Regions from separate parts of the Pseudovibrio sp. W74 genome, predicted to be linked through region 3. Evidence: predicted binding sites of a transcription regulator. Region 3 holds the regulator's gene; each other region holds the start of a gene.
What was found. The regulator LexA, encoded in region 3, represses DNA repair genes until DNA is damaged. The targets are predictions, from matches to a motif close to TGTTCNNNNTGTGTTCNG.
Positions count from the first base shown of each region.

Region 1: the regulator LexA is predicted to act here: its motif matches at 4,302-4,319, upstream of parE (DNA topoisomerase IV subunit B).
Region 2: the regulator LexA is predicted to act here: its motif matches at 4,568-4,585, upstream of recA (recombinase RecA).

Region 1 is NZ_LMCJ01000008.1:93,382-99,218, forward strand. Features, by position in the region: gene PsW74_RS06870 (inorganic phosphate transporter) at 406-1,896, shown strand; tRNA gene PsW74_RS06875 (tRNA-Pro) at 2,251-2,327, opposite strand; tRNA gene PsW74_RS06880 (tRNA-Pro) at 2,350-2,426, opposite strand; tRNA gene PsW74_RS06885 (tRNA-Pro) at 2,448-2,524, opposite strand; gene PsW74_RS06890 (tetratricopeptide repeat protein) at 2,915-3,811, opposite strand; gene parE (DNA topoisomerase IV subunit B) at 4,405-5,837, shown strand, end outside.
Region 2 is NZ_LMCJ01000060.1:190,746-196,582, forward strand. Features, by position in the region: gene PsW74_RS26020 (cyclic nucleotide-gated ion channel) at 1-410, opposite strand, end outside; gene alaS (alanine--tRNA ligase) at 600-3,260, opposite strand; gene recA (recombinase RecA) at 3,451-4,515, opposite strand; gene PsW74_RS26035 (PfkB family carbohydrate kinase) at 4,817-5,740, shown strand; gene PsW74_RS26040 (pseudouridine-5'-phosphate glycosidase) at 5,773-5,837, shown strand, end outside.
Region 3 is NZ_LMCJ01000017.1:462,229-468,065, forward strand. Features, by position in the region: gene trpC (indole-3-glycerol phosphate synthase TrpC) at 1-721, shown strand, start outside; gene moaC (cyclic pyranopterin monophosphate synthase MoaC) at 779-1,282, shown strand; gene glp (gephyrin-like molybdotransferase Glp) at 1,279-2,493, shown strand; gene lexA (transcriptional repressor LexA) at 2,743-3,465, shown strand; gene PsW74_RS13430 (ComEC/Rec2 family competence protein) at 3,361-5,837, opposite strand, start outside.

The sequences.
Region 1 (5,837 bases), on a different contig from region 3:
GGTGCAATAATTGCGGTTTTTATTTCCAGTATTACCGGACTTGACGTTGGGCGATTTTTAATTAAGAAATTGCGAAGCTTTCGTGATATTTCTGTGACTAGTTACTTCTCCAAAGTTTATAGGTAATTTTAACTTGAAATATACCGGAGACAAAACTAGTTTGCGCGCGAACTGAGCGTTCACTGGAAATAAAAGCGCTTGAAGGTAGCTTTAATACACAAAGTTCCTCGAGTGCTTTTCTGGTGCCCGCTCATTTGAGGGCAACACTGCCACATTCAATGATGTGCGCTCGCCTGCCTTTGTCCTGTGATGAAGGGTGGGTGCAAAATTGTAGTCAGGTGTTATGCCTGCTGCCAGGTGCATGAGAAACTACGCGAAGAAGACGCGGCGAAAAAAGTATACAGCATGTCTAACCTTAGAAAAAAGCCTACTCTAGACAAAGACTTAGATAAGTTTTCCAGGCTAGAGCTGGCCGGCAACGCAATGGCACGTCCATTGGTTGCTCCTGCGGTCGCATTTGTTTTTCTAATGTTCGCTATGGCGATGGCTGGTTTTTATGTCTCTGACCATCCAAACGCTATTATTATTGTTGCTGCTGCAGGTATTGGTGCCTATCTGGCGATCAATATCGGTGCAAATGATGTAGCCAACAATGTGGGCCCATCTGTTGGCTCTAAAGCTCTTACCATTGGCGGCGCCTTGCTGCTTGCTGCCATTTTTGAGAGCGCTGGCGCTTTGATTGCCGGTGGTGACGTCGTGAAGACGGTCTCCAAGGGCATTATCGACGCAACGCAAGTGACAGATTACACAGACTTTGTGAAGCTGATGCTCGCGGCGCTGATCTCTGCGGCTGTCTGGCTGAACCTTGCAACATGGATCGGCGCTCCCGTCTCCACCACCCACTCTATCGTTGGTGGCGTGATGGGCGGCGGTATTGCTGCTGCTGGCTTTGGCTCTGTCAGCTGGGGGACCATGTCGGGCATTGCAGCAAGCTGGGTCATCTCCCCGGTTCTTGGCGGTATTATTGCGGCCCTGTTCCTGGCCTTCATCAAATCCTTTATTATCTACCAACAAGACAAGATTGCTGCTGCCCGTCGCTGGGTGCCGCTGTTGATCGCGATTATGGCCGCTGCGTTTGCTACTTATCTGGCAATGAAGGGCCTGAAGAAGATCGTAAAGATCGACATTGAGGTCGCTCTGCTGCTTGGCGCAATTGCCTTTGTTGCTGCACTGGCTATTTGTCGTCCGTTAATCCGCAAGCAGTCTGAAGGTATGGAAAACCGGAACCAGTCCCTGCGTATCCTGTTCCGCTGGCCTTTGATTTTCTCCGCAGCGCTTCTTTCCTTCGCCCACGGTGCGAACGATGTTGCGAATGCGATTGGTCCTCTTGCTGCGATCGTGCACACCGTTCAGGAAGGTGGCATTGCGAAAGCTGTGACAATTCCTCTCTGGGTTATGCTGATCGGTGCGTTTGGTATTTCTTTCGGTCTGATGCTGTTTGGTCCTAAGCTGATCCGTATGGTCGGAGAGAAGATTACTAAGCTGAACCCGATGCGCGCTTACTGCGTCTCCCTTTCTGCTGCGATCACAGTGATCTTCGCGAGCTGGCTGGGACTACCGGTGAGCTCTACTCACATTGCCGTTGGCGCAATCTTCGGCGTTGGCTTCTTCCGTGAGTGGTACACAATGAAGTCCAAGCGTCGTATTGCTTTCGTGAAAGAAAGCACCGGCATGGAAAGCTATAAGCAAAACACTGTGAAAGAAGACGAAAAGCGCCGCATGCTGGTGCGTCGCTCGCACTTCATGACCATCATTGCGGCTTGGGTAATTACGGTTCCCTTGGCCGCAATCCTGTCAGCCGCTCTGTTCTACGTGCTGGATCTCTTCGTGTTCTAAGCAGGTTTCACAGTTGTACGATTTAAGAAGCCCGGAGGCCCTCGCCTTCGGGCTTTTTCTATGTGCGCATTGGCTGTAGTTTTATGGTGAGGATTGCAGCGTCTCAGTAGAGCATTTTAAAGGGGTCGTAGAGCGCTAGCTTGCACTTAGGGTGGCCTATGTCGAGATTGAATGAGGAGCGCTGTCAGCAACCTTCCTTGCTCGTTTTAATCAAAGAGCGGTGCTGCTGAATGAGACGTGCGACAGTAGATGCAAATGGAGCGCTACTTTGTGCAGATTTGAGGGCACAAAAGCATAAAAGGCTGCGATGCTGACTACTTAAATTATGAAATTTAGGGGAAGAAGAAGGGAAGATGGTCGGAGCAGCAGGATTCGAACCTGCGACCCTCTGGTCCCAAACCAGATGCGCTACCAGGCTGCGCTATGCTCCGAACTAATCTTCGGGTCGATAGATGGTCGGAGCAGCAGGATTCGAACCTGCGACCCTCTGGTCCCAAACCAGATGCGCTACCAGGCTGCGCTATGCTCCGATCTATCTTCGTGTTGATGAATGGTCGGAGCAGCAGGATTCGAACCTGCGACCCTCTGGTCCCAAACCAGATGCGCTACCAGGCTGCGCTATGCTCCGATCTCATCAACGTGACGCCCCGCGGCGTCTTGTTGAGGCAGGTATATAGGCAGAGTTTTAAAGCTTGGCAAGCGTGTTTTATAGTTTTTCCCAAATCATGCGAGAAAATTTCAAAAACTGCATCCTGCTGTTGAAAAGACTGAAATTTCAGAGGCTTAAACAATGTGCGTGAAGACTGTGAAAATTTTAGCTTTTCTGCGACATGCAGGCAAAAAAAGAGGGTGAGCGCAAAAGGCTCACCCCAAGTACATTCCAGAGACCCGCAATCGGGGTCTACAATCGCCAAACAGAGGTCAATAACAAAACTTGAATATTGAACTCATGTTTTAAATCGCAGAAATAACCTGAGTGGTCAAGTCATATTTTAAAAGAAAATCAGAAGAGAGTGGATTAGTTGCTTGAAGCAATCACGTGGCCGCGCTTAACCAGCCATGCATCTGCCCATTCAGCAGAATTGCGACGCTCTTTTTCTGAGGCGAGAGAAAATGCCTTCTCGTGGAGAGAGACGATCCATGCATCATTATCACCGCCAACCACTTGCCGGCGTGCCAGGGTCATCCATTTGAGGCCTGTCATGCGTGCGGTTGTCAGTTCTTCTGTAAAGTACAGCAGTTCACCAAATTTGGCCTGCGCTCCGACATGGCCTTTTACGGCTGCGAGCTTCAACCAACGTGCAGCCAATCGGCGGTCATAATCTGGCAGCTTATCGTTGAGATACATGATGCCGAGATTGTACTGCGCATCCGCATCGCCAAAGTAGGAGGCAGCGTAGGTGAACACCTCACGTGCTTTGTGCGTGTTCTGTTTAACCGGGCTGTCGCCAATACCTGTCAGGAAGTAGCGGCCCAGTTCAACAAGAGCGCTTGCGACAAATGGGGCTGAGCGTGCTTTGGGGCCATCGGAGGAATATTCGCGCACGACCTGGGAAAAATACTGGAACGCCTGAAGATCATCTTCCGGCACACCGTCTCCTTGCGCGTACATCCTGCCGAGCTTCCAGGCTGCCATAGCCTGTCCGTTTTCAGCAGCGTAGCGAAGTGGAGAGAGTGCCTTGTCTTTTTCACCGGAGTAGTAAGCGCGGGCCCCTTCCCTTAATGCTTGCTGAGGTGTGACATTTGCCATCTGATTGACGGCAGCCATTGCACTTGCACTTTTGTTGGTATCCAAAGCATGTGCACTGTTGAGTGCGAGAAGAGTAAGAACCGAGGCGCAGCTCAAGCTTGTTACAAGACGCGTCAACGCATTGTGGTGCGTTCCCATTTCATCTTTAAACAGAGCTTTTATCAAAGTGCCTCACTTGACCACTGCCTACTTGTCAGTGGTTCTGACTTCTTATCTTTTCATACCGTCGTTGCGTGATCAGGCTATGAAAGGAAAAAATGTCAATTTTGTTTCCAAAGGTGACATACCTTCAAATTGTCACAAATGATCTTACAAATGCCTAGCTTTCTATCTGATTGACAAAAATCCTACACAGTTCGACCATCTCTCAAACATGGACAAGGCAAACTATCCAATTTGCTATTCATGAACCAGTGTCAGTTTCCACCATTCGGGTCAGCGCAAAATGCTGTTGCATGCTCGCAACAATCTGCAGCAGATGACGTAACTGCCGTGTGTATGTCCGGTGTAAAGTTTTGATCACAGGCCTTGGGGCAATCACAAATGCCATTTGTATTTTCGCCGGGAATGGCGCATATGGCATCAGATGCCCGCTTTTGGTGGGGTTCGGCACATTCAGGTAAGCGAAAAGGCGTATGTCTTGCGCTTACCCACAAGGAACAAGAGTAGAACTCCGGCAGATCTTTGCCCTTTTCTCTCAGTCCTGCAAGACTGCCGTTTGATTCGAGACTATTTAAGCGCAAGACCAAAGAGGTACGATGAGCACGCCTGATGATCTGTTTGCAGATGTTACCAAAAGCATGGATGAGCTGACATCCTCTTCTGGCAGCACTGAGAAGAAACAAGCACCAGCCGCAAGCGCACCGACCTCACCTGCAAAGCCATCATCCGCAGGCAAGGCCGCTCCCGTCGGCGCTGAGGGTGATTATACCGCAGCTGACATTGAAGTGCTTGAAGGTCTGGAGCCTGTGCGTCGCCGTCCGGGAATGTATATTGGCGGCACGGATGAAAAGGCGCTGCACCACCTGTTCGCTGAAGTGATTGACAACTCCATGGATGAGGCCGTTGCAGGCCACGCCAGCTGGATTGATGTCTCCCTGGGCGATGATGGCTACCTGACCATTACTGATAATGGCCGCGGTATCCCGATTGATCCGCATCCTAAATATAAAGACAAGTCCGCGCTGGAAGTCATTATGACGACCCTGCATGCCGGCGGTAAGTTTGACAGCAAAGTCTATGAGACCTCTGGTGGTCTGCATGGTGTGGGTATTTCCGTTGTAAACGCGCTCTCCGAAGAACTGGTCGTTGAGGTTGCGCGTAACCGCAAGCTGTATCGCCAGACGTTCCGTCGTGGCCTTGCTGATGGCGGCCTTGAGCTGGTTGGGGATGTTCACAACCGCCGTGGCACCATGGTGCGGTTTAAGCCGGATGCGGAAATATTCGGCAAGACACTCAAGTTCAAACCCGCCCGTTTGATGAAGATGGCGCGTTCCAAGGCCTACCTGTTTGGCGGTGTGGAGATTCGTTGGCGCTGTGCCAAGGCTCTTGCCGATGAAGCCAATGGAGTACCTGAGACTGCGACTTTCCATTTCCCTGGCGGCCTGAAGGATTACCTGGAAGAGGCTCTTGGTAAAGAGCGCCGTGTTACTGACGAAGTTTTTGCAGGCCGCACACAAGCGACAGGTAAGCATGGCTCAGTTGAATGGGCTGTTGCCTGGTTTGCTGGCGACGGGTTCGTCAACTCTTACTGTAACACTGTTCCGACACCTGAAGGTGGCACGCATGAAACGGGCCTGCGCTACGCCCTGCTCCGCGGCCTGAAGGCCTATGGCGAGCTGATTGGCAACAAGAAGGCTTCCATTATTACGGGTGACGACGTTTTAACGTCAGCAGCTGGTATGCTTTCTGTGTTCGTGCGCGAGCCTGAGTTTGTTGGTCAGACAAAAGACAAGCTGGCCACGAATGAGGCAACCCGTATTGCTGAAAACGCCGTCCGCGATGCGTTTGACCACTGGCTGACCGCTTCTCCTAATCAGGCAAACAAACTGCTTGAGTGGGTGGTTGATCGTGCTGAAGAACGTTTGAAGCGTCGCCAGGAGAAGGACGTCGCGCGTAAAACTGCAGTTCGTCGCCTTCGTTTGCCCGGCAAGCTCGCAGATTGCTCAACAAGCAAATCTGATGGCACTGA
Region 2 (5,837 bases), on a different contig from region 3:
TTCAAGAATCGTAACAGACGCAAAATAACAAGCGATTTCCAACTGATACTAGCGAAGAACAGCGAAAGCCAGAAGGGCAAAACAGCTACAAAATCAACCAGCGAGAGCGGCTGCATCGCATAAACAGCACGCGCTTTGAGCGGACCATATTTCCTCAAAGGAGGATGCAGGTCTGAAACCCAAAGCCGCAATAAATATTCAACGGCAAAGATTGAGCCAGCAATGAAATCCAGCAGAAAGATCTGCCAGACATACACTTCTCCGATGCTTGGCTCCGTCTCAAGGACAGCAAGTCCCACATTCACAACAATAAAGATGATGAGAATCGCATCGATCTGCTTGGCAAGCCGGTTACCGGCACTGCTGCGCTCCAGCAGATTATAAACTTTCAACTTGATGGAGTGTGCCACCAACGCCCCCAATAAAATTCCCGGGCACTTGAAGAAACAGATAAAGCAATCCCAACAGCAATAAACCTCCCTTCACCATTTTACAGGCCCACGCAAACCGTAAAAAGAGGCACCCGGCGAAAGTAACTGGCAAAAAATAAAGGGGAGATTAAATCCCCCCTTTGCAACTCTTAGATCTTTGGTTCGGTATTAAAGCGTTTCAAGGTGAGCCTTGATCGCAGCAATCGCCTCATCAGCCTTGCTTGCATCCGGGCCTCCAGCCTGCGCCATGTCCGGACGGCCACCGCCCCCACGACCACCAAGAGCAGCAGAACCAATACGAACAAGCTCAACCGCACTGGCTGTCTCACTCACATCCTTGGTCGAGCCAACAACGATCGCAGCTTTTCCGTCTTCCGCTTTGCTGATCAGCACAACAACACCGGAACCAATCGCAGTCTTGCCTTCATCGGCAACAGACTTGAGATCCTTCGGATTGATGCCTTCAAGAACACGAGCCATAAGCTTAAACTTACCCGCTTCAGTAACACCGGCATCCCCATCGGAGCTGCCACCGCCCATCGCAAGTTTCTTCTTCGCGTCCGTCAGTTCACGCTCAAGCTTCTTACGCTCATCCAGCAAGCTCGCAATGCGAGCAGGAACGTCTGCCGCAGCAACCTTAAGCAGACCAGCACTCTCACGCATCAGCGCATCCTGCTCCGCCAGATACTTGCGTGCTTCATCACCAGTGAGTGCTTCAATACGGCGAACACCAGCAGCAACAGCACCTTCAGAAACAACGGTCACAAGACCAATGTCACCAGTGCGCTTCACATGCGTACCGCCGCAAAGTTCCACGGAGTAAGACTTTCCGGCTTTCTCGCCAGTGGTTGCCGTACCCATGGAAACCACACGGACTTCATCGCCATACTTCTCACCGAACAGAGCCATCGCGCCAGCTTCAATCGCTTCATCAACTTCCATCAAAGAAGTCTCAACAGCGCCATTCTGCAGCACAATCTCATTGGCCAGAGCCTCAACCCGTACTGTTTCTTCAGCACTGACAGGCTTTGGATGCGAAAAGTCAAAACGCAGACGCTCTGGCGTAACCAAAGAACCCTTCTGAGCAACGTGAGTACCCAGCACTTCACGCAGCGCTTCGTGAACCAGGTGCGTCGCAGAGTGATTGGACCGAATTGCACTGCGGCGAGAATGGTCAACAACCAACTCAAGCGCATCGTCCACCTTAACTTCACCGCTCTCAACACGAACAAAATGGACGAACAGACCGTCAGCTTTTTTCTGCGTGTTGGTGACAGCAAGGGAAACACCATCTGCAACCATGGTACCACAGTCGCCAACCTGACCACCGGATTCGCCGTAGAACGGTGTCTGGTTAAGGATCAGAGACCCCTCTTCACCCTGCTTCAGAGAAGTAACTTCTTCACCATCCTTCACAAGGTTCAGAACAACGCCTTCTGCCTTCTCAGTCTCATAACCGAGGAACTCAGTCGCGCCTGCTTTTTCTTTGATGGAGAACCAGATGGCGTCTGTTGCAGCATCACCGGAACCTGACCACGCCGCACGCGCTTCAGCACGCTGGCGCTCCATAGCAGTATTGAACCCATCGGTATCAACCGCAATCTCACGGCTACGCAATGCATCCTGTGTCAGATCGAGTGGGAAGCCAAAGGTGTCATACAGCTTAAACGCTGTTTCACCATCAAGCTGATCACCAGAACCCAGAGAACTGGTTGCATCTTCCAGCAAGCCAAGGCCGCGCTCAAGAGTTTTGATGAAACGCTTTTCTTCCAGCTGAACAGTCTCTTCAATAAGCTTTTCAGCACGCGGAAGCTCAGGGAACGCCTGACCCATTTCACGAACCAGAGTAGGCAGCATCTTGAAGATGACCGGCTCTTGTGCACCCAAAAGGTTTGCATGGCGCATCGCGCGGCGCATGATGCGGCGCAAAACGTAACCACGGCCTTCATTGGACGGCAGAACACCATCAGCAATCAGGAAGGCCATGGACCGCAAGTGATCTGCAATCACCCGGTGGCTCGCCTGCGCTTTGCCAACAGCTTCAACACCAGTGAGATGCTCAGAGCTCGCAATCAACGCCTTGAAGAGGTCGATCTCATAGTTGTTATGCACGCCCTGCATAATCGCAGCAAAACGCTCAAGACCCATGCCAGTATCGATGGATGGACGCGGCAGATCGATACGCTTTTCTGGCAGCTGCTCGTACTGCATGAACACGAGGTTCCAGATCTCGATAAAGCGATCACCATCTTCCTCAGGAGATCCTGGAGGGCCACCCCAGATATGTTCGCCGTGATCGTAGAAGATCTCGGAGCATGGGCCACAAGGACCTGTATCACCCATGGCCCAGAAGTTATCTGAGGTTGGGATGCGGATGATTTTCTCATCAGCAAAACCGGTCAGTTTTTTCCAGATCTTGAATGCTTCTTCATCCTCGGAATAAACGGTGATCAACAGCTTGTCAGCCGGCAGCCCGTATTCTTTGGTGATCAGATTCCACGCCAGCTCAATAGCGTTTTCCTTGAAGTAATCTCCAAAGGAAAAGTTGCCCAGCATTTCAAAGAAGGTGTGATGGCGCGCAGTGTAGCCAACATTGTCCAGATCGTTGTGCTTACCGCCAGCGCGGACACACTTTTGCGAAGATGTTGCACGCACGTAATCCCGTTTTTCCAAACCGGTGAATACGTTCTTGAATGGCACCATACCCGCATTTGTAAACATCAATGTCGGATCATTGCGTGGCACCAGTGGACTGGAAGGAACAACTTCGTGTCCGTTCTTTGCAAAGTAGTCGAGAAAAGCCGACCGAATTTCGTTGACGCCACTCATAGGTATTGATGTCCGTCTCGTTTTCTAGTGGGCAGCTACTTCAACAATCACAGCCGCCAAATTGCAGGGTATGCGCATCAAAAACGATGCAACAAAAAATTAGTATCTGCCGCGTTTTAGCCATATGCAGCAAATCTGTCCATAAAACCCTACAAAAAAAGAGGCTGGATAAATCCAGCCCCTCTAAACTCTATTGGTTTTCCGCAGCTTTTTCCGGATCATCAATCGCTTCAGCGATCAAACCTGCATTCTGTCGGATAGCAAGTTCAATCTCGTCCGCCAGTTCAGGATTCTCTTTCAGGAAGGTTTTCGAGTTCTCTCGCCCCTGCCCCAGCCGCTGGCTGTTGTAGGAGAACCACGCACCTGACTTCTCAACAATGCCGCCTTTCACACCAAGATCCAGCAATTCTCCCATTTTGGAGATGCCTTCACCGTAGATGATGTCAAACTCAACCTGTTTGAATGGAGGCGCCAGCTTATTTTTCACCACTTTCACGCGGGTCTGGTTACCAACAATTTCGTCACGATCTTTAATCGCACCGATACGGCGGATATCCAAACGCACAGAAGCATAGAACTTGAGCGCGTTACCACCGGTTGTCGTCTCAGGCGAACCAAACATCACACCGATCTTCATGCGGATCTGGTTAATGAAGATCACCATGGTGTTGGATTTGGAAATGGAAGCGGTCAGCTTGCGCAGCGCCTGGCTCATCAAACGAGCCTGCAGGCCAGGGAGCGAATCGCCCATCTCACCTTCAAGTTCGGCTTTTGGCGTCAGCGCAGCAACAGAATCGATCACCAGCACATCAATCGCACCAGAGCGAACCAGCGTATCGGCGATCTCAAGTGCCTGTTCACCAGCATCCGGCTGAGAGATGAGCAGGTCATCAATATTCACACCGAGCTTGCGTGCATAAATCGGGTCCAGCGCATGTTCAGCATCAATAAAGGCGCAAATTCCGCCTCCTTGCTGCGCACAGGCAACTGTGTGCAAAGCCAGCGTGGTTTTACCGGAGCTTTCAGGTCCATAGATCTCAACGATACGCCCTTTTGGCAGTCCGCCGATTCCAAGGCCGATATCAAGACTGAGAGAACCAGTCGAGACGCTCTGGATTTCTACGGCCTGCCCCTGGCCCATGCGCATAATGGAGCCTTTACCAAAGGCTCGTTCAATTTGGGAAAGCGCTGCATCCAGTGCTTTATTCTTGTCCATCTGATTGCCCTCAACAAGGCGAAGTGAAGTTTGTGCCATACGTTCTCATCCCTTATTCCACGATGGACGCGTAGTTTCAAAGTCAGTTATTTGTACTCACTTTGTTCCAACTTCGCAATACCTGATAACTAACTAATAAAAATGGATTAATTTCAATGCGTTCTCCTATTGTTCAACATGTAGATAACTTTTCCCGACACCTGTTTGGGGGAACGTATCTGGAATCAAACAGCAAAATGCACTTTTGATACATCACCCACAGTCTGTATTTGCTCGTAGCTTGCTTTGGCCAACCACATTGCATATCAACTGTCTTTCGATGTCGGGAGGAGAATTGGTTATGTCCACTAAAAAGGTCGGAGTAATCGGAGCAATCCATCTGGACAGGATTGCCCATGCAGATCGACCATTCAAGCCGGACACCTCAACACCCGGGAAAATTATGTCCCGTGCTGGAGGTGTTGGAGCAAACATTGCACGCGCAATGGCCCGGCTGGGCATGCAACCAACAATGCATGGATGTCTGGGGGACGATGCAGACGGAGCATTCCTCGCAAAAAGTCTGACAGACTGCGGGATTGATACCTCCAGTATCACCACTGTCGCAGACGGTCGAACAGGATCCTATCTGGCGCTTCACAATCCGGATGGCACATTGTTCTCCGCTATTTCGGACAGTGAGATCACAGCAAAGGTAAGTTTCTCAGACGCAAATCCAATCCCGCAGGCTCTGCTGGACTGCGATATCTGGCTCTGTGAAACCAATCTGGAAGAAGCAACGCTTCTCTCACTTGCCAATGCCAAGGAGCATCGCCTTCTCGCAGCAGACACCGTCTCAATTGCGAAAGCGCCAAAACTGCGTCCCCTCCTCTCAAAAATCGACATTCTTTTTACCAACACAGATGAAGCCACAGCTTTTTTGGAGTGCAAACCAGGAGAATTCTCAGCAGAAGAACTAGCTCGAAAGCTGGCAACTGCGGGCATTCCAATTGTTCTGGTCAGCAATTCCAACAAGCCACTGGCTCTTCACTGTGCAGGCAGCACAAGCTCGCACACTCCATTTTCTGTTGTTCCCGTAGATGTCACCGGTGCCGGTGATGCCTTCATTGCAGGCTTTCTTTATGCAAGTTGCCTCAATGAAGCCCCGGTTTCAGCAGTAAAAAGCGGTCTTGCCTCTGCATCAATTACAGTGGAAGCGACCGGCGCTGCGCCAGAAACGCTTTCACCCCAATCGCTTAAAGCTCGTTTATTAGAACATGCCTAAGCACCAACAACATACGAAAGACTGGGAAAACCATGGGAAGTTCAATTAAAATCCATCATTCAAAAGAAGTTGCAGATGCTCTGAGCAGTGGCGCCCC
Region 3 (5,837 bases):
ATTGGCTGATCTGAATGAGGCGATTAAAGCAGCAACACCAACACGCGGCTTTGCAGATGCCTTGAAAGCCAAGCATGCGAACGGTGAATACGCCCTGATCGCAGAGGTTAAAAAAGCAAGTCCATCCAAGGGATTGATCCGCGCTGACTTCAACCCGCCCGCACTCGCCAAAGCCTATGAAAACGGTGGGGCAGCATGCTTGTCCGTATTGACGGACACACCATCCTTTCAGGGCAAACCAGATTTTCTTGTAGCAGCTCGCGCTGAAGTCTCTCTGCCAGTTCTGCGCAAAGATTTCCTTTATGACACCTATCAGGTTCATGAAGCACGCGCATGGGGCGCTGACTGTATTTTGATCATTATGGCAGCTGTTGACGACCATCTGGCCAAAGAGTTGGAAGACGCCGCCTTTGAACTGGGCATGGATGCGCTTATCGAAGTTCATGACGAAGCTGAGTTGGAACGCGCACTGAAGCTCTCCTCTCCGCTTGTTGGCATCAACAATCGCAATCTAAAAACCTTCGAGACATCTCTGGAAACCAGCGAGCGGCTCGCACCACTGATCCCGCAAGATCGAATCATCGTTGGCGAGAGCGGCCTGTTCACTCCGGAAGACCTCTCCCGAATGGAAAACTCCGGCATCTCCACCTTCCTCATCGGCGAAAGCCTGATGCGTCAGGAAGATGTGGAAACCGCAACCAAAGCTTTGCTTAAACGCTAAAAATCAACTGCTTGGCAAAAGCAGACACCTGAACAAACTGTGTCCAGAGGCAAGAAAATGTCAGAACTTTCTCCAAAACTCACTCACTTAGATGACAGCGGTGCGGCTCATATGGTCGACATTTCGGAGAAAGAGGTTACCTCACGCATTGCCCGAGCAGGCGGTCAGGTAAAAATGCAGCCTGAAACTCTGGACATGATCCTTTCAGGTAACGCCAAGAAAGGCGACGTGCTCGCAACGGCGCGCATTGCTGGCATCATGGCGGCCAAGAGAACTCACGAGCTGATCCCTCTCTGTCATCCTCTGGCGCTTTCCAAGGTTCAGGTGGACTTCACACCCAACCCTGAACTGCCAGGAATTGAGATCGAAGTCTTTGCAAAAGTGTCCGGCCAGACCGGTATCGAGATGGAAGCACTTACAGCTGCCTCCGTTGCCTGCCTGACAATTTACGATATGGCAAAAGCCGTTGATCGCTCTATGGAGATCGGTGAAATCCGGTTGCTGGAGAAGAAGGGCGGCAAGTCCGGTCACTATCTGGCTGAGGAGGATAACTCCCAATGAACTTGATCAGTATTGAAGAAGCGCTGGACCGCCTCCTGAAAGATGTGAATCCGACCGGTACCGAGCAGCTTCCACTACTTGAAGCCGGAGAACGCATTCTGGCAGAAGATGTTGCTGCAACACGAACGCAGCCTCCATTTTCCGCCTCAGCAATGGATGGATATGCCGTCAAAGCTGCTGATACGGTCGATCCAGAGACTGCTTTGAAGGTCATTGGAGAAGTCGCTGCCGGGCATAACTTCGATGGCACGTTGCAAGCCGGAGAAGCTCTGCGCATCTTTACAGGTGCACCTGTTCCAGCAGGCGTTGACGCGATTTTGATGCAGGAAAACGCCCGCCGTGACGGGGATAACCTGTTTTGCGAGGAAGCCGTTTCTGTTGGTAAGTTCATCCGCCCAGCAGGCCTCGACTTCAAAGAAGGCCAGACCCTCCTGAAGGCAGGAGCTCCACTCGGCTTCCGTGAATTGTCTCTTGCAGGCGCTATGAACCACGCAACCTTGCCAGCGCGCAAAAAGCCAGTCGTTGCGATCCTCGCAAATGGTGATGAACTCGTCGAGCCAGGTCAGATACCAGGTCCGAATCAAATCATAGCGTCCAATCAGGTCGGCATCGCAGAATTCGTCAGAAACTGTGGCGGAACGCCAATGATGCTGGGCATTGCACCAGACCAGCCTGAGGAAATCACGGCACGCGTGAAACAGGCTATTGAAGCAAAAGCCGATGTACTGGTGACACTCGGCGGTGCCTCTGTGGGCGACCACGATCTCATTCAGGACGTACTGGGCGCTGAAGGCATGGAGCTAGGCTTCTGGCGCATCGCCATGCGCCCGGGCAAGCCCCTCATGGCCGGAGCCCTTGGCCCCATGAAAGTCCTCGGCCTTCCTGGCAATCCAGTCTCCAGCCTTGTATGCGCACTCCTCTTCCTTGGCCCGCTTCTGGATAAGATGCTAGGCCGCACGGTCTCTGTGACAAATCAAGGCGTTACCAAAGCCACATTGGCGGCTGATTTGCCTGCAAATGATATGCGTCAGGACTATCTGCGCGCCAGTCTGAGTACAGACGAACACGGAGATCTGATTACAACACCGTTTGGCAAACAGGACTCTTCCATGCTTGCCTTGCTGACAAAAGCAGATGCCCTGATCATTCGCCCACCACACGCACCGGCTGCAAAGGCAGGTGAAAAAGTGGACCTGCTCAAGCTAGGCTAAATCCTGGCATCACAAGTGGGCAACCCCTGCCCACTCACCCATCAGAAACCAAATCCCCCAGTTCTAGCAGGGCTTAACCTCAACAAACCCATTGCAGAACACAATGAGAACAGGTAGAGTACGTTCGTGTTTTGTCCTTCCAATCGCAGAAGTTGAAGTCTTTCAGCTTCTTGGAATTACAAAACTGCGATTGGTCAGGAATGGCCGCTCACTTTCAATCAGCGCCTTAGGAGCGAACGGGGATAAAAGATGCTTACACAGAAGCAACACGAGCTTTTGATGTTCATCCATCAACGCTTGAAGGAAGCCGGTGTTCCGCCCTCCTTCGATGAGATGAAGGACGCGCTGGACCTCCGTTCCAAATCCGGCATTCACCGGCTGATCACAGCTCTGGAAGAGCGCGGCTTCATTCGCCGTTTGCCGAACAGAGCTCGTGCGCTGGAAATCCTCAAACTGCCAGACTCAATTTCTCCGGGCCTGAAGCCTGCCGCCAAGGAAAAAGGCTTTGCACCTGAGGTGATTGAGGGCTCCCTGAGCAAGAAAGTAGCAACGCCGCCACCTCCACGCGCCACATCACCAGACGAAGTGCCGACGCTGGAAATCCCGGTCATGGGCCGCATTGCTGCGGGTGTACCAATCGAAGCAATCCAGACACAAAGCCATACCATCGCAATGCCGGCTGATCTGATGGGGCGTGGTGAGCATTATGCGCTGGAAGTTAAAGGCGACTCCATGATCGATGCCGGTATCTTCGATGGGGATACCGTGTTGATCAAACGAGGTGACACGGCTGATAACGGCGAGATCGTTGTGGCGTTGATTGATGAAGAAGAAGCAACCTTGAAGCGCCTGCGCAAAAAAGGCGCCTCAGTCGCGCTGGAAGCGGCCAACCCCGCCTACGAAACTCGCATCTTCGGCCCGGGTCGCGTCCACGTTCAAGGCAAGATGATTGCGCTCTTCCGCCGCTATTAAATCATTGGTTGCCTGAGGCAATTTCGGATTCCAAGGCCTGCGCTGAGCATGATATGCCCAGCGCACTTTTTTTATTCTTTCCCCGCCCTTAGCGCCAGCTGAGAGCCAGATGTAAGCTGAACCTCGTTCTCCGAAAATCTTCTGGTCGATAACCAGCTCAGCCCGGCAAGCCGGAGGCGCCTGAACCTGTGTGATGACGATGGTGGCAAGATGGCAGTCAGCCTCCAAAACATCAACTGCTTTGGACTGCGCCAGCAGGATAGGTTCTGAACTTACCCTCTCTCCCTCCGCAGGCTGCTGAGGGAATATCTCAATCACACAGCCGCGCTCATCACAGGACCGATCTGAAGCCCTCACCTTGTGCTGCTTGAACGAACCCGCTGAACCCCCACCAGCGCGCAACAGGCTGTCAGCAGCAAACGACATACGCGAGGACGTCAGTCGAAACGCACCATCCTGCCCATAATAAGCAATGTGCTTGCCCGCATCCGCAATCATCAGATCAGGCGCCTTGCCACCGGCAAACATCAGGACACTCACCGTAAATGCCGGAAGTGAAAGCCATTTCAGGCGCAGCGGCATCACACACAGCACGACAATCGCTAGGATCACGAGCAGATACCCTGGAGCACTGGCAACCCCGAGACTGGTCAGCCCCTCACTGAGTGAGCTCACCCAGTAGGCAGCTTTCAGCACCAGCGCCAACCCAGCCTCCATCCCTTGCAGAAAGAACGCATCCGCACCAAACGGGATCGCCAGCAGGCTCAATAACCCAAGGGGCATAACCACAAAAGTCACCAATGGCATAGCAAGGATATTCCCCAGAACTCCATAAGGCGCAACCTGCTCAAAATGCATCGCCGCAACTGGCCCCGTGGCAGCACCTGCAATCAACGAGGTCAACGCACAAGCTAGAATCCACTTTAAGCTTACACGACTAACCTTATGAAACCATGAGACATTCCGTCTGCGCGAACTATCTCGATCACCGAGCAACCAATCCTTCCCAAGCATATAGGCTGAGAGCAAGGCGAGCACTGCAATGAAGGACATCTGAAACCCGGGAGCCAGAACTTCCTCCGGCCTCAGGCTTAAAAGAACAAGGCAAGCCAGCGCCAGACCACGCAGACTGAAGGCCCGCCGACCAAGCAGACCCGCGCATAAAATCATCGCCGCCATCAAAAAAGCCCGCTGCGTTGCCACAGAAGCTCCTGACAAACCAAGATAAACAATCGCCGCAATCAGTGCTGCCACGCTGGCATAAACGTGAATATGTCCTTTCAGCGCAAGCGACTGGCTGAGGGATAGGATCAGGCGGGCACCAAGGAAGACCAGAGAGGTCACAAGGCCCATATGCATACCGGAAATAGCAAGGACATGAGCAAGTCCGGCGTTGCGTAACGCATCCTTGTCAGCGGTGGCAAGGTAGTCTCGCTTGCCCACCAGAAGCGCAACAGCAAATGCACTTTCCGGGCTGTTATCCAACACCCGCCGGATCCGCTGTGCTATCCCACTACGCACACGCTCCACCCCTTGCAGAAAACTTGTGCCCTCTACGTGTGCCACAACAACCGGCTTGGAAAGCGCATAGCCAACCGCACCAATCCCACTGAAAAACGCAGTGCGGGCAAAGTCATACCCACCGGGGCGCACCGCACCTCCCGGCGGCAATAACCGAGCCTTCAGCTGCATCCTGTCCCCCATCACGGGTGCCTCTTTCATCCCCTTGATGCTGATCCGGATGCGATAAGAAAGAGGAGTTACGCCCTTCTGTGAAAGTGCTTTTACATCTGCAAAAATGACGGAGTAAGCCCCTTTGCCAGAATGCTTCAAACCAGCAATCACTCCCTCCACTTTGCGTGTAACCGGGCGCTCCAGCGGGTCACCGCGCGCATACTCCACGCGCAAATCCGCAAGGAAGAACCCGGCTGTAAAGAACAAAAGCGCGGTCAGTCCAACCGTCAATCTCCCAACTCTCCAACGACGAAAAGCAAATAATCCCAATAAGATAAAAGGAGTTCCGCTTAAAACACTATAAGGCTCCGCAGGGAGTGAGAAATAAACCAGCACCCCAGCCAGATGACAGATCGCATACCAGAGAATGCCATGTCCCTTGTTCCAATCCTGCACGAGAGCAGAGCGGGTATAAGTCATAACAGCTGACCAATCCGGCTTCAGCATAAAACGCAGCAGTCTAAGCAACCCCAGCTTAACCTCAAGAAACCCAACGCGCTGTTTTTCCTCCGTAAAATTCGTGCTTGCGTTGCTATGTGCGTTTTTTGCGTTGGTTTGCGTTTTTGTGCGTTGCTGTGTTGCTCGCCCAGTAAGCGCCGTATCTGCTTCAAACGGCGCAGAAGAAAACTTATCCTCCT